DNA from 2 places in the Pseudalkalibacillus sp. JSM 102089 genome. Region 2 is predicted to be linked to the other one. Evidence: riboswitches for the same ligand, from Rfam matches in the RefSeq annotation. Region 2 holds a riboswitch; the other holds the start of a gene.
The links. Region 2 has a riboswitch for cyclic di-GMP ahead of ABVF21_RS08770 (HD-GYP domain-containing protein). Riboswitches for the same ligand answer to the same signal wherever they lie in the genome.
Positions count from the first base shown of each region.

Region 1 (7,655 bases), on a different contig from region 2:
TGCTCATGAATTGGATCATATAATCCTTGTTTCTCTGGAAAATTACTTCTATCCATAATCCCACTCCTCGCTCTTATCCCAATTCATTATGGTTTCTCGCTTTAACGCCATAACGTCGAAATTGTTTAAATATTCTACACTTATTGTATATTGCTTTAACCAATGCTTCCAATATATAATTTAGATATAATTAATCTAATATTGATATGAATCAAAGGAGAGATTGTTTTAAATGGAACTCAGGCAATTGTATTATTTTATGGAAGTCGCGAAACGAGAGCATGTGACAGACGCAGCTAATTCCCTTCACGTCGCACAATCAGCTGTAAGTAGACAAATTGCCAACCTTGAATCTGAGCTTGGAGTGCAGTTATTTATTCGAGAAGGCCGGAATGTAAAGCTAACACAAGTAGGACATATATTTATGGATCATGCTGAAACGGCCATTTCAGAAATTGAACGCGCGAGACAAGCCGTATATGAATTTTTAAATCCTGATACAGGGACGATTCGAATTGGATTTCCAAACAGCCTTGCCGCTAAAACATTACCTACCGTTATTTCTGCATTTCGAAAGGAGCATCCTAGCGTTGGATTTCAATTAAGACAGGGATCTGTACAAGATCTTACCGATGCAGTAAGTAAAGGGGAGATAGATATTGCTTTCGTGTCCCCAGTGCCGAAAGATCGAACTGATGTTGATGGGCATATTTTCTTTACAGAAAAACTATTAGCCCTCCTCCCTATATCTCATCCCCTGGCTGACTATCCAATGCTACGGCTCGGACAATTAAAAAATGAACCATTTGTGCTGTTTCGCTCTGGTTATGCCCTGCATCATCTCGTTACTTCAGCCTGCCAGCAAGTTGGATTCAAACCACGTATTGCGTTTGAAGGTGAAGATATCGATACGATTAAAGGACTAGTTGCAGCTGGGCTTGGTGTAAGTCTACTACCTGAGATAACCCTTTCCGAGCAGCTCCCAGGAGAAACAGTTAAAATTGAGTTATCCGAGCCAAACGTCACGAGAACAGTCGGCGTCATTATCCCGCAAGGAAGAGAGTTAGCTCCTTCTGAAAGAAAGTTTTTTGAATTTCTTACCCATTTTTATGAAGTTCTTAACCGATTTGGACAATAAAAAACCATGTCGAGCGACTACGCTCGACATGGTTTTTTAATCAATTAACTTTGTGATGCTTTTGACGGCATTTTTAGAAAGACGCCGAGAATAAGTCCAGTTAGAAATATAACCGAAGCAGCTAGATACATATGCTCATATCCTGATAGAATCATCTCCCTTACTCCATCCGTTATTTTGCTACCGCTAAATGAACTTGAACCTGAAGTCGCTATGAATCCTGCAAGGATAACAGGACCAAGCGATGTGCCAACAGATCTAAATAAACTTACTAGAGAAAGCGCTGCGCCAGCTTCTCGATCAGGAGTTAACTCAAGGATAATGTAATTAAGCGGTGTACCCATTGTAAATCCAATCCCAACACCAGACAGCACCATACCAAGCGAAAGGGTTAGCCACCCATCTGCTAGATAAGTAAAGACGAGTGAGCCAAGAAGACTTAATGAAAAGCCTAATAACACGACTTGTTTAGCGCCCCACTTATCAAGAAGAACACCTCCTATAGGTGCTGCAAATCCAGAAGCAACGGCTAAAATTGTCATCACATAACCACCCTGGCCCCTTGATAATAACAAGATAATTTCAGAGAATGACGGTACGAAAATCATACTAATGATCCCAATACCGGTAATCGTTGAAATAAGTAATGCGAGAACAATATTCCGATCAGTAAAGTAGCTTAATTTCACTATAGGATCCGCGGCCGCTTTTTCGACCTTGATCAATGGATAAATAAGCACGAGACTGATAAGTAACAATGGCCATACAAGCAATGATTGGATGGATTGAAGAAATTCACTCGTTTCAAGGTTGGTTAGACCTAGTAAAAGGGACACAATGAGAAATGATAGAACAAGCGCTCCGCCCCAATCAAGAGTAGGTTTCTTACTCTCTGTTCGGTCATCCGGAAGCTTTAACCCCATTATGATAATAACAACAGCAATTGGAAGGTTGATAAAGAAAATCCAGCGCCAGCTAAGCTGTGCAACGAAGAAACCTCCAACGTTTGGTCCTAATATAGTTGCTACACCAAACATCGCACCTACTAAACCAAGGGCCATACCTCGTTTTTCTTTCGGAAAACTACTTCCAATTACAGCATTCGCTATCGGAATGATTCCCCCTCCTCCGAGGGCTTGAATCGCTCTTCCAACTAATAGAACAGGAAGGGATTGACTAACTCCCGCAAGAAGGGAACCTAGTGCAAATAACGTAATCCCTGCAAGAAAAATACGCTTTCTTCCAAATAAGTCAGCAAGTTTTCCTACAATCGGCATGCTTACCGCATAAACAAGTGTATAGATCGTAACGACCCAAACTGTCCATTTCAAATCGATGCCAAGATCTTCTATAAGTGTTGTTAAGGCAGGAGAAACGATTCCTGAATCAAGCGCGCCTAGAAAAACCCCTAATAAAAATGTAATTAAAATAAAGCGAAGTTTTTTATCCACGGCAAAACCATCCCCTTCATATTCATATGTGTATTATCACATATGAATATGAAGGCTTCAACTTTTAAAATGCTTTAAAAAGCTTTTTACAAAGATGGCCATAACAGGTTTTTCAAGTCTTCATAATTAGTAACATATAGATCGGCGCCTGAAGAATTATTCTGAAACAAACACGTTTTCATTCCCACTTCTTTAGCGGGGAGAATATCAAGTACTCTGTCACCAACGGCAAGATCCAGCTGATACTTGTTATTCAAATGGTGATAGGATGCAGGATCAGGCTTACGTGGAAATCCATCATCTCCGGCTACAAGATCAGCGAAATAATGCTCCATTTTAAAATACTCTAAAATCGTGATCACCTCTTCACGCGGTTTATGAGTCATGATGACATTCAATTCAGCTTTTTGAAGAATTGTTTTCAAACCAGGAAATGGTGGTTTATCTTCTGGTGACAAAGCATTATCCATTTTACGAAACGTTTTAATTTGTTCTTCAGTTAATTGAAACACTTCCGTCGCATGACGAAAAGACACTTTTAGCTCTTTTAAAATATCTTCTTCCTTTACATCATTAGAAACTAATTCTTTCATCACTTTTGTAAAAGCAGGGTATGTATCAAATAATGTGCCATCAAAATCCCATAGAATCCTCACTTACTATTCACTCCTTATTAGTTATAAAACAAGTTTGTTTAATCTCGCGGGTAAACGATCAATAAGAATCATTGTCATTCTTTATTATAAAGAAAAGCCGCTCGAATTTTGAGCGGCTTCTTACATTAAAATTGTGTTTTTTCTTCAAGAAAGCTTTTCAGTTCAGAAATCGGCATTCTCTTTTGTTCCATTGTGTCACGGTCACGAATCGTCACTTGTTGGTCTTCAACAGAATCAAAATCAAATGTAATGGCATACGGTGTACCAACTTCATCATGACGACGGTAACGTTTACCAATTGAGCCAGCCTCATCATAATCAACCATAAAGTATTTTGAAAGTTCCGCATGAACAGCACGCGCTTCTTCAGAAAGCTTCTTAGATAGAGGGAATACAGCAGCTTTAAACGGAGCGATCGCTGGATGGAAGTGCATCACACTTCTAGTTGTGCCATCTTCTAGCTCCTGTTCTTCATATGCTTCAATCAAGAAAGCAAGAGTGACGCGGTCAGCACCAAGTGAAGGCTCAATGCAATAAGGTACATACTTCTCACCTGTTTGTTGATCGTGATAAGTGAAATCTTCATTGGAATGTTCCATATGCTGCTTTAAGTCGTAATCTGTTCGAGAAGCAACACCCCAAAGTTCGCCCCAACCAAATGGGAACTTGTACTCGATATCAGTTGTTGCATTACTATAATGCGACAGTTCATCTTCCGCATGCTCACGCAGTCGGATGCTATCTTCTTTTACACCAAGATTTAGAAGCCAGTTTTTGCAGTACTCTTTCCAATACTCATGCCACTCTAGTTCGTTACCTGGCTTACAGAAGAATTCAAGCTCCATTTGTTCAAATTCACGAGTACGGAATGTAAAGTTTCCAGGTGTAATTTCATTCCGGAAGCTTTTTCCAACTTGTGCAATACCAAAAGGCACTTTCTTACGCATAGAGCGTTGAACATTTTTAAAGTTTACGAAGATTCCCTGCGCCGTTTCTGGGCGAAGGTAAATTTCACTCGTGCTCGATTTTGTTACACCTTGATGGGTTTTAAACATAAGATCAAATTGACGGATTTCTGTGAAATCTTCACTGCCACACTCCGGGCAAGTAATATGATTTTCTTTCATCAAACGCTCCATTTCTTCAAATGAAAGGCCGTCTGCAATCATGTCCTCTTCTTCAGTTGAAAGAGCGTCCTCAATTAATTTATCTGCACGGTGACGTGTTTTACAGCTTTTGCAATCAATTAAAGGATCATTGAAATTACCTAAATGTCCTGAAGCTTCCCACGTTTTTGGATTCATTAGAATGGCGGCATCTAGACCACTATTATAAGGTGATTCTTGAACAAACTTCTTCCACCATGCATCTTTAATATTTTTCTTAAGTTCTACACCAAGTGGTCCATAATCCCATGTATTTGCTAGTCCACCGTAAATATCAGAACCAGGGAAAATAAATCCTCTGTGCTTCGATACTGAAACGATCTGATCCATTGAAATTGTCATGTCATTCTCTCCTTTTTTCTCAATCAATATAAAAAGCTCCCAATCCATGGACAAAAAATGTCCAGGGACGAGAGCTTATGCACCCGCGGTTCCACCCTAGTTGATGCAAATAAGGCATCCACTTTAAGTAACGTAACTCCAGACTGCCGTTTCATCAGACCTCGTTCGGGCTTCCACCGTCCCCGAATCGCTAAAAACAAGGTTACTCTGACTACTATTTATCCTTCATAGTTAGTATGGTTTATGTATGCAATTGATATGACATATGATACAAAAAATATTGCCCTAAAGTCAAGGAATATTCATTTCACACCGTATTTGCTTTCATCAAAGCTTATCACAAAAAAACGACCTTATAGGTCGTCATGCATTTATGTATATTCATAGATGTCGGTTTTTGTGTTGTTTTAAGAATGCTTGTACCTCTTCTTTCTTCAATCCAAGTTCTCTGGCAGCCCTCATGAGAATAACCCATTCTTGATCAAGTACCTTCTTAGGCTTAGGTTTAGCCATGGTCATTCTTTTCTCCTCCTTCATGGGTTTTCCAGGAGGACCAGCCGTCATCGTTGGAGAACCAACATTAGACCTGTGTCTTTGCGTCCCATCCTTTAGGATGGTTTGCCCTTGTCTGGAGAATTCAGAAATGACACATTCCGACCATAAACTTACAAAATACACAACTTTTTAGTGAATCGATGTGATTATCGAGAAGTTTGACGTTATATGCTACTAATATACCAGTTATTCGATGAAAATTCAAAATATTTTTAAATTTCCATTTCTACTTCTAACATCCTACGATTTCACTCATATGCTAACTGTATTCCCTGAATATATTTTTCGCAAAGGAAGAGTGATATGCAGAGAAATCACATTAGTACCGCTTGGAGCGGTAAACATGTTGTTTTACTTCGTTGTGAACCCATCTCTAGCACCGTAAAAACCATGTATAAAAGTATTCATGCCCCAACAGAACCATTACATCCACATTGTAGTGAAACACTCTCTACTTACCTTAGCATTGGATATACAGTTGCATTTGTTCATTCATTAATTGACGGCTCCATCGAATATGTTCTAACAAAATAAAAGAAGGTTGCCTTCGCAACCTTCTCTTTTGTTTAGAATTGACTTAAATATTCTTTCACCTGATCTGGATTTTTGGTATTCGCACTATGCAAGTGACCAATCTTTTTGCCGTCTTTATAGACAAGAAGGCTCGGGATACCCATAACATCATTTTCCTCTGTAATTTCAGGGAATTGTTCAATATCGATTTGAGCCCATTGCTTTTCATGATGCGCATTCATTATATCATCAATAAAAAAGTCAAGGCGCTTGCAATCCGGGCACCAGTTAGCTTCATATTTTAGAATGGATACGCCATTATTGTTAATGAATGACTGATAAGAATCAGCTGTTTCAATCTTCTTCATGATTATCTCTCCTTCACCTATATCTTCATTAACAATTATATCGAAATAATCATTGAATGTCTGTAAGAAAGCTTACGTTAATTCACACTAAGATAGTGCAAACTGAAAAGCTGTTCTTGATCAGTCCATGTTTTCATTGGTGTGAAACCTGAATTCTCTGCTAACTGTTTAAGTTCTTTAAGATTCTGTTCGAGTCGGATAGTATTCTTCTGGCTATGTGATTTCTTCAAATAGCTCTGATCCATTGCGAAGTTTTTAATGATTACTTATCATCTGCAAGACGAATGCCGGTAAATTGCCAGCGTTTATCTGGACCAAAGAAATTTCGATAAGTCGGACGAATATGAGATACGGAGGTAACACATGATCCGCCTCTTAGAATCATCTGACTGCTCATGAATTTTGCATTATACTCACCCAACGCCCCGTCAAGCGGTTTATTACCAGGGTAAGGCATATAAGGACTTTTCGTCCATTCCCACACATCTCCATAGGCTTTTTTTATTCTACCTTCATTTTCCTTGATCGATGCCACGGGATGATAGATGCCATCTTCAACAAAATTACCCGCAATCGGCTGATCGCGAACTGCAAGTTCCCATTCGGACTCAGAAGGAAGTCTTTTACCTACAAAGCTTGCATATGCTTCAGCTTCGTAGTAACTAATATGTGTAACAGGTTCTTCTATATTTAGTGGAACTAACCCATGGAGCGTAAAAGTATACCACTCCCCATCCTTTTCAACCCAATGCAACGGTGCTTGCCAATTTTCTTTCTTTACTGTTGCCCAACCATCTGATAACCAGTAGGTCGCTTCTTTATAACCACCAGCTTTAATAAACGCAAGATACTCCCCGTTCGTTACTGTTCTAGTCGCTAACTTAAATGGCTCAAGCCAAGATTTATGTATTGGACGTTCATTATCAAAGGAAAAACCATCATCTTCATTTATACCCGTTTCAATCAGACCTCCCTCAAACGAGATCCACTCTAATGGTGTAGCTTTTTCTTTAGAATTAACCTCAAGTGAACGGTAGACGGGTTTCAATGGATTAATGGAAAAATTATATTTAATGTCGGTCATTAAAAGCTCTTGATGCTGTTGCTCGTGATTCAATCCGATTTCTACTAAATCAGCAACCTGGTGAAGTTTACTATCGTCAATTTCTTGAATAAGAGTAACCATTTCTTCATCAATATCAGATCGATAGCTTCTAACTTTATCTATATTTGGTCTGCTCAGCAAACCTCTTGCATGGCGAGGGAAATAACTTCCTACACTTTCATAGTACGAGTTAAATAAGTATTCGAATTCTTCGTGAAACGACTTGTAATTTTCACAGTATTCTTTCAGAATAAACGTTTCAAAAAACCACGTTGTGTGTGCCATGTGCCATTTGGGAGGACTTACATCTGGAATCGATTGAATAGTGAAATCCTCCGTTTCAAGTGGTTCCACTAATGTG
Region 1 is NZ_JBEWYW010000001.1:262,991-270,645, forward strand. It holds gene gltB (glutamate synthase large subunit) at 1-56, opposite strand, end outside; gene ABVF21_RS01190 (LysR family transcriptional regulator) at 233-1,138, shown strand; gene ABVF21_RS01195 (MFS transporter) at 1,183-2,589, opposite strand; gene ABVF21_RS01200 (HAD-IA family hydrolase) at 2,676-3,245, opposite strand; gene ABVF21_RS01205 (glycine--tRNA ligase) at 3,371-4,753, opposite strand; gene ABVF21_RS01210 (anti-repressor SinI family protein) at 5,135-5,272, opposite strand; cyclic di-GMP riboswitch class I at 5,298-5,386, opposite strand; gene ABVF21_RS01215 (hypothetical protein) at 5,612-5,842, shown strand; gene ABVF21_RS01220 (thioredoxin family protein) at 5,875-6,189, opposite strand; gene egtB (ergothioneine biosynthesis protein EgtB) at 6,452-7,655, opposite strand, start outside.
Region 1: it holds a riboswitch for cyclic di-GMP, as region 2 does, so the genes downstream of both, ABVF21_RS01210 (anti-repressor SinI family protein) here and ABVF21_RS08770 (HD-GYP domain-containing protein) in region 2, are expected to answer to the same signal.

Region 2 (7,655 bases):
TATTTGATGAGAAGACAGAACAGCAGGTGAAAGACATATGGAATGACCTAAGCGAGCAGTCCATTTCTTTCTATGCAGATGAAGTGAAAGATGGTAGGCCACATATTACATTAGGAAGCTATGAAAGCTTAGATAAAAAGAAGTTCATAGACGAAGTGGATGCCTATTATAATGAAAAAGTAGGCATTGAGATTACGTTTAATACAATCGGATCTTTCCTGGATTATGGGGCAATCTTTCTAACGCCTACGGTGACGCAAGAATTGCTTACGTTTCATTCGGATCATTATCAAAACCTTGGCGAATTCAATGAAACAGCTAACTCTTTATATTTACCTGGCAAGTGGATTCCTCACTGTACGTTAGCTAATGATCTTTCGCATGAAGATTTAGCGAAGGTGTATCACTATTGTATTGAACGGAATGATACGGTCTATGGCAGAATCGAAGAAGTGGCACTGATCGAATTGGTTGAAGAAGATGAGGAAGGAATGAACGCGCCGATTATTTACTCCAAAAGGTTAAAATGATCAACTTCTATGAAAATCATAAGAAAAAGCAGGTCACACTAAAAGGATGTGAACCTGCTTTTTTTATGTGTTTTCTTGTCCGCTTATTTCATTACCTTGCTCTTTGGAAACCAGAAAAGGAACGAGCATTGGAATAATTAATACAAGCACGAGCAGGCGTATGACCTGCATGGCAGCAACGATGCTGGCATCTAAGTCAAGAGATGCTGCAACAGAAGACATTTGCGGTGCGCCAGCTGGAACGATCGCGAGTAGACTTGTGATGAAATCGAGCGGCGTCATGAGATAGAACACAAACGTTACGACAAATGTTAAGAAAAAGAATGAGAGAAGAATCCAAACGCTTGTCCACCCGATTTCTTTGATTTCCTTTAAAGCTCTGCGATCAAATCGCACTCCGATGATGACGCCAAGCATCGCCATTCCCATACCTACAAGGAGATTCGGCATGGTTGGAAGCGGTTGGATAAACGTGTGAAAGAGAAATCCAATGATAATGGCGTATAGAAAAGGTGCGATCGGAATGCGCCATTTCTTTGCGAGGAAAAGGGTGATTCCAATTAACAAAAGGTAGAAAAGAATAGCAAGTCCCAACGGCATATTCACTTGAGAAGTGGCTTTCATCGCAGCACCCTGTACTTCATCTGTCGATAGAAAGGAAGACATAAAACCAGCGACGAGCGAGATAGTTGAGACAAGCATCATGATGCGAACCGTTTGAAAGGCAGCAACCATACCTAGATTCGCATTGTATTCGCGACTTAGAGCCATCATAACCGATGCTCCGGCTGGTAAACAGCAGAATAGCGCTGTTTTTGAATCAAGGTTTGAATAGTTTTTTAGAATCTTTCCTAGGACCCAGCTTGCGATTAATAAGATGATCATTGAGACCGCTAGAGGGAAGAGGTAACTTGCGACTTCCTGAAACATTTTTGCTTTAATACTTAGACTGATGCTGACACCGATCACGGCTAACGAGAGGTCAAACAATAGATTCGGGTAAGCTATATCATCAATCATAAGACGATAGAAGGCTCCAACAAGCATTGCCCCTAATAACCATCCAGCGGGCATGTTGAGAAGGTCAAAGAGAAACCCAACGGTAAAAGCTTTGAAGAGTAGTAGTCCTTTTTTCATTCAAACAGCACCTTCAAAAAACAATATCGTTGTTTATCGAGAAGACAACATCGTAATAGTCTTTCTCTTGAAATGAGAACAGTGATTTTCAACAGTGTAGCATATCTTCACTAGCATATTCATGCGATACGATTCGCTTGAAATATTCACAGAATGTTCACTTACGAGCGCGAATTGAAATGACTATACTAGTCACTATGCTAGAAAGAGAGGATGAGTCGTTTGCCAGAAACGAAAAAAGAAGGTTTTTATTTTGGATTAATGATGTGTTTTGGAATGGTATGTGTGATGACATTCTATAACTTATCTACGAATGGATTAATGGGAGAAATGACTCTTATAGAATTGCTTATGAGTCTACTGGTTGGCTATATTATCGCTTTGTTATTTGAAATGATTGTGGTAGGTCCCATTGCGAAAAAAATTACGTTTCGTTTGCCATTTAACAAATCTCATAAATGGAAGATTATTTTAATTCTTTCAACTTGTATGGTTATCGGTATGGTATTCTTTATGTCATTTTACGGATTAATAATGTCATATGCTAATAGCGGATCTATGGAGCATTCCTTCCTAAGAGAGTATGTATCGTTATTTATTAAAAATGTCATTGTAGCCTTCCCGTTACAGCTCCTCATTATAGGGCCACTCGTTCGGTGGTTGTTCGTGAAGTATGTAAAAACGAATAAACCAATGAGCGCTAAAGCACAGTAATGGAATAAGTAGCAGTGAATTTGATTTATTGAAGAAGTGAACAGATGGTAAAAAAAGGGTGCCCTGCTGAAGGGCATCCTTTTCTAGTTGGTAATGGTTACTTAAATCTTTAGATGGGGAAATTTAAAATTCTTCATAAGTAGCTGGATCTTGATCATTCAATCGTCCATTTGTTTTCGTTAATTCAGCCATCATCGCCATTTCTGTTTCATTTAAAGAAAAGTCAAAGATAGAGAGGTTCTCAAGCTGACGTTCTGGAGAAGATGATTTAGGAATCGGGATGGATCCTAATTGATAATGCCAGCGTAAAATCACCTGAGAGACTGATTTGTTATGTTGATTTGCTATTTGACTAATCGTTTCATTTTCTAAAATGTCAGTCACTCGAGCTAGCGGACTCCAGGATTGTGTTTTGATGTTGTTTTGTTGATGAAATCTTCTCTGATCTTCCTGGTTGAAGAAGGGGTGTAGTTCGATTTGATTGATACTTGGCTTTACGCCGGTTTCTTTCTCCAATTGCTCAAGATGCTCCGGAAGGAAATTACATACGCCAATCGAGCGAATGAGTCCCCATTTCTTAGCGTCAATTAGAGCTTGCCAAGCTTCTGGATAAAGACCTTGTTTAGGGTTCGGCCAGTGAATGAGGTACAAATCATAATAATCAAGATTGGCTCTATATAACGACTCCTGAATAGCCGTAACCGCTTTATTATATTCGTGATAGCGACCTGGTAATTTAGAAGTGACGCGCAGTTCATTTCTAGGAACTGTACTTCGACGAATGGCTTCGCCTACGGTACCTTCATTTTCGTAATTGTAAGCTGTATCGATGAGGCGATAGCCAACATCAATCGCACTATTAATTGCAGTTGCGCCTTCATTTCCATTTAGTTTGTAAGTACCGAAACCGATAGCGGGTAGTGTAAGTCCATCATTCAACGTTAGTTCTGGGATTGATTCCTTCATCAAAGATCATTCCTTTCAATAATAATCACCTTTTTTATCACACTTTAAATCTACCACTTCCTAAAAAATGCAAACATATGTAAGCGTATTAACAGTGAATTTATTTGTGAAAGGGGGAGAGATCAAATGAAAAATATCAAAAAAAGCTTATTAGCTAGAAGAGACCAAATAAGCTTCTTTTATATTTAGAGAGTCATGAGAAGCGGCTTTATCAAGTGCAATTGAGGATTTTTTCATAACACTCTGTTCGTGTTTGGGGAGGAGTGATTCCTCTTCTAATGATTTCACTAGTTAACATTTCAATAAAAGCTTCATCTAATTGAAGAGTATACGCATCACAAAAAGCGATTAGTAAATCCTTAGTTGATAAGAGTCGCAATCTATTCGACCTCCCTGTTCTATTTGGTTTTGTTTAAACGGTTATTGAAAAGCGCTGCTTAATTTTGACGTTTGGCGTAATCAAAATAATGAAGCAGAATCTTTTTCCCTTTTAACCGTTTTTCCAAATAAGAGATAAACAAGGAGGTGGTGTATGGCTCATAGAAGTTATTCCGATGGGCATGAATTTCTTGAATAGCTAATTGGTCAGAATGTTTTGGACGATAAGCTCGATCAGACGTCATTGCAATGTAGCTATCGATGACTCGAAGAATCGAAACAGATCGAGGAATTTGCTCATCGTGTAATTGGTAAGGATAGCCAGTACCATCGTTATTCTCATGATGATTTAGTATAAGAGACGGCTCAATATCAATCTCTGGAAAATCATTAAGTAGTTCTATTCCAAACTCTGGATGCTGCTCGACATACTCTTTCTCATAAAGGGTTAGTGGGCTCTTTTTTTGAAGGATTTCTGTTGGAACAAGCAGTTTACCGATGTCATGTAGCAAAACAGACTCAAGAAAGGGTCGTTTCAACAATGACCGGAAATTGTAATGCAAACAGAAATCAATGAAATAGCTCGTTGTTTGCACCGAATGGACGAAGGCATGAGGATCGTGACGCCTTAGCAGTTCCATTATCCGTCGTGACTGCAATGAAAATAAATGAGTGTGCCCGTACAATGTACACTTTTCCATGTTCATTCTCCTTTTTAAGGAGCCGGTTGCACTACTTACTCCCTATCACTCAAGTGCCCAGGCTAGAATGATAGTTCATCGCATTCTCTTTTTTTGTGGATCTCTTACTGAGGTATCATGTCATGAGGATATACTTATATAATCATTACCATAAAAAGTGGGATTTGTTAATAGCTTAATGTGTTATGATAGGTTTATTTTTGAAAGGAGATTGGAATATGAAATCTGACGTATTAATTGTTGGCGCGGGTCCGACTGGACTTGTATTAGCCCTCCATCTGGCGAAATATGGAGTTTCATTACGAATAATTGAGAAAAATGCGGGACCCGGAGAAGCATCACGTGCGCTAATTGTACACGCTAGAACGCTAGAATTCTATGACCAAATGGGCTTCGCAGAAGAAGTCATCCATCAGGGGATTGAAGTGAAGACTATCCAATTTCGAGAAGGAAAGAAAGTAAAAGCGAACATATATTTTCGTGATCTTGGAAAAGGATTAAGTCCTTTCCCATTCGCCCTAAGCTATCCGCAAGATGATCACGAGCAGCTGCTAATTAACAAATTAGCCGACGAAGGCGTTGAGGTGGAATGGGAGACAGAGTTGGTTTCGTTTATGGATGAAGGGGACCATGTTCAAGCCGTTATTAAAAAAGATAATAAGGAAGAACGGAGTGAGTTTTCATATATATGCGGGTGTGATGGGGCGCATAGTACTGTTCGAAGAGAGCTTGCTTTTGATTTTCCAGGTGGAACGTACGAGGAACTGTTTTTTGTGGCGGATGTTAAAGCGAACACCGGACAAATAGCTGAAAGTAGTTTAAATGTGTATTTAGATTCTGACACCTTTTACTTATTCATGCCGGTTAGAAGCACGGGAATGGAACGGATTATTGGAATAGTTCCTCGCAATTTAACCGATCAAAGCTCAGTTGCGTTCAAGGATTTCCAGTCGCTGATCGAGCAGAGAACAGGCTTAACGATTCAACATGTGAACTGGTTCCAAACATACAAAGTCCATCATCGCGTTAGCAGTCACTTTAGAAAAGGACGTGCGTTTATTGCCGGAGATGCTGGACACATTCATAGCCCGGCTGGCGGACAGGGCATGAACACCGGTATTGGGGACGCGGTGAACTTAGCGTGGAAGCTAGCTGCAGTGTTGCTTCGGAAAACGGACGAAGGCATTCTTGATACATTTGAAGAAGAGCGTATTAACTTTGCGAGAACGTTAATCGATACAACTGATCGGGCGTTTACTTCTATTATAGGTGACCACATGACGAGCAAACTACTGCGGAAAATCGTCATACCCAACGTGGCTCCATTTACGCTTCGTTCCTTTTCCATTGCTCGAAAAGCAGCCTTTAGAAGGCTTTCTCAAATCAACATTCATTATCGCAACAGTCAACTTAGTGTTGGTACAGCGGGGAAAGTTCATGGTGGAGATCGCCTGCCATGGATCCGAACAGAATCATGCATTAATTATGATGCGCTTAAGTCAATGGATTGGCAGCTTCACGTATACGGTCAAGCAAATGAAGCCGTTAAGGGTTTTGCCAGGGTATCTGGATATGCTCTATATGAGTTTAGCTTTGAAAAAGCAATGACGAAAAAAGGATTGCAGGAAAATGCGCTGTACCTGATCCGGCCTGATGGTTATGTAGCTTTAGCGGATAGTGAACAGAATGTGGAAAGATTGAAACAGTACGTATCAAAATTCAACATTTTATCTTTAGACAAGGAGACTTAAGGGCAAGATTCAGTTTCTTGTTTCCTTAAGTCTCTCTGCTTTGTTTAGACATTTTGATAAAAATATCAGTTATCACTTTCGCTACATATATGACGAATAAATAAGCTGCTAATAAAACAAACCAATTGGTGTATAGTTCAAAGAGGTCGAGCCAAATTAAAATCGGCTTAAAAATAAACGTAAAGCCTACTGCTGAAAGCGTGCCGTATAACCAGTAGTTTTTCTTATGTGATAAGCACCACTGATAAAGCAAAATAAAATAGACCGGGACAAGAGCTCCATCAATACTAATGCTTGCAGGTAATTGGGGAATCGCAATGTAAGGATAATCCCACCAGGATTTACGAACACCTAATGCATCCACATAAGCAGCTATGACGTGAACGGAATAGCCGAAGAATCCGAGCAGAAAAATGTTGCGTCGATCGATTCGAAAATAAAGGATAATCAGCGGCACGAAGATGAACGCTAAAATAAGCCAAAATTGCCAGGTTGTATAGTCAGAATAACTTTGCCAATAATGATTCGCTTTCTCTTCAAGTTCTCTTCGCAACAAGACAATTTGATCAAACTGCTGTTGTCGATCCATGATGAACACCACCTTTAGGGATAGTATTCATCGCACGAATAGTTGTTATTACGTTTTTTAGAAATTTTCTTTATGAAAAGCTCTGTAAGGTGAACGTGTTGATTTCTCTTTTCTTATGTGTGAAAAAATCTTTTGGGATATGTATAAGGAGTTTGAGGTTTCATAGCGAAATGAATATAGGAAAGAATTCATTTTTCTAAGGAGAGTGATCGAATGGCTCAAACGGCGAAGCACGTGTTTGTAAATTTACCGGTCAAAGATCTCGATAAATCCATCGCTTTTTTCTCTGAAATTGGCTTTGAATTTAACCCACAGTTTACAGATGAGAATGCGACGTGCATGGTGATCAATGAAAATACATTTGTTATGTTACTTGTAGAGGAATTCTTCAAGACATTTACGAAGAAGAACCTTACGAACGCCAGAGAATCAACAGAAGTCATTATGGCCCTTTCTGCAGAAAGCAATGATGAGGTGGACCAAATGGTGAGTCGTGCCCTTGCAGCTGGAGGTAAAGCTTCGAATGATGCCATCGATCATGGATTTATGTATGCCTGGAGTTTTCAGGACATTGATGGCCACTTGTGGGAAGTGATGCATATGGATGAAAGGGCAATTGAACAGGGATAATAGCTTCATGAATAAAAACACCTCATCCGTTAAGGGATGAGGTGTTTCCATATGCTTTCACTTATTCTGCTACAACAAACTCAAAGTTCCCTTCGAATTTCACGTCTTTCCCAAGCAAGAACCCGCCTGTTTCCATCGCAGCATTATACGTCATGCCGTAAGCTTCACGGTTCACTTTACCTGAAACGTCAAAACCAGCTACTGTGCTGCCATCAAGTGGGCTTTTGGATTTGCCGTTGTATTCAACTGTGAACGTTTC
Region 2 is NZ_JBEWYW010000003.1:97,839-105,493, reverse strand. It holds gene ABVF21_RS08795 (2'-5' RNA ligase family protein) at 1-530, shown strand, start outside; gene ABVF21_RS08790 (AbrB family transcriptional regulator) at 594-1,667, opposite strand; gene ABVF21_RS08785 (DUF2798 domain-containing protein) at 1,890-2,381, shown strand; gene ABVF21_RS08780 (aldo/keto reductase) at 2,505-3,347, opposite strand; gene sda (sporulation histidine kinase inhibitor Sda) at 3,559-3,726, opposite strand; gene ABVF21_RS08770 (HD-GYP domain-containing protein) at 3,785-4,426, opposite strand; cyclic di-GMP riboswitch class II at 4,438-4,521, opposite strand; gene ABVF21_RS08765 (FAD-dependent oxidoreductase) at 4,645-6,177, shown strand; gene ABVF21_RS08760 (CBO0543 family protein) at 6,203-6,766, opposite strand; gene ABVF21_RS08755 (VOC family protein) at 6,980-7,396, shown strand; gene ABVF21_RS08750 (YceI family protein) at 7,458-7,655, opposite strand, start outside.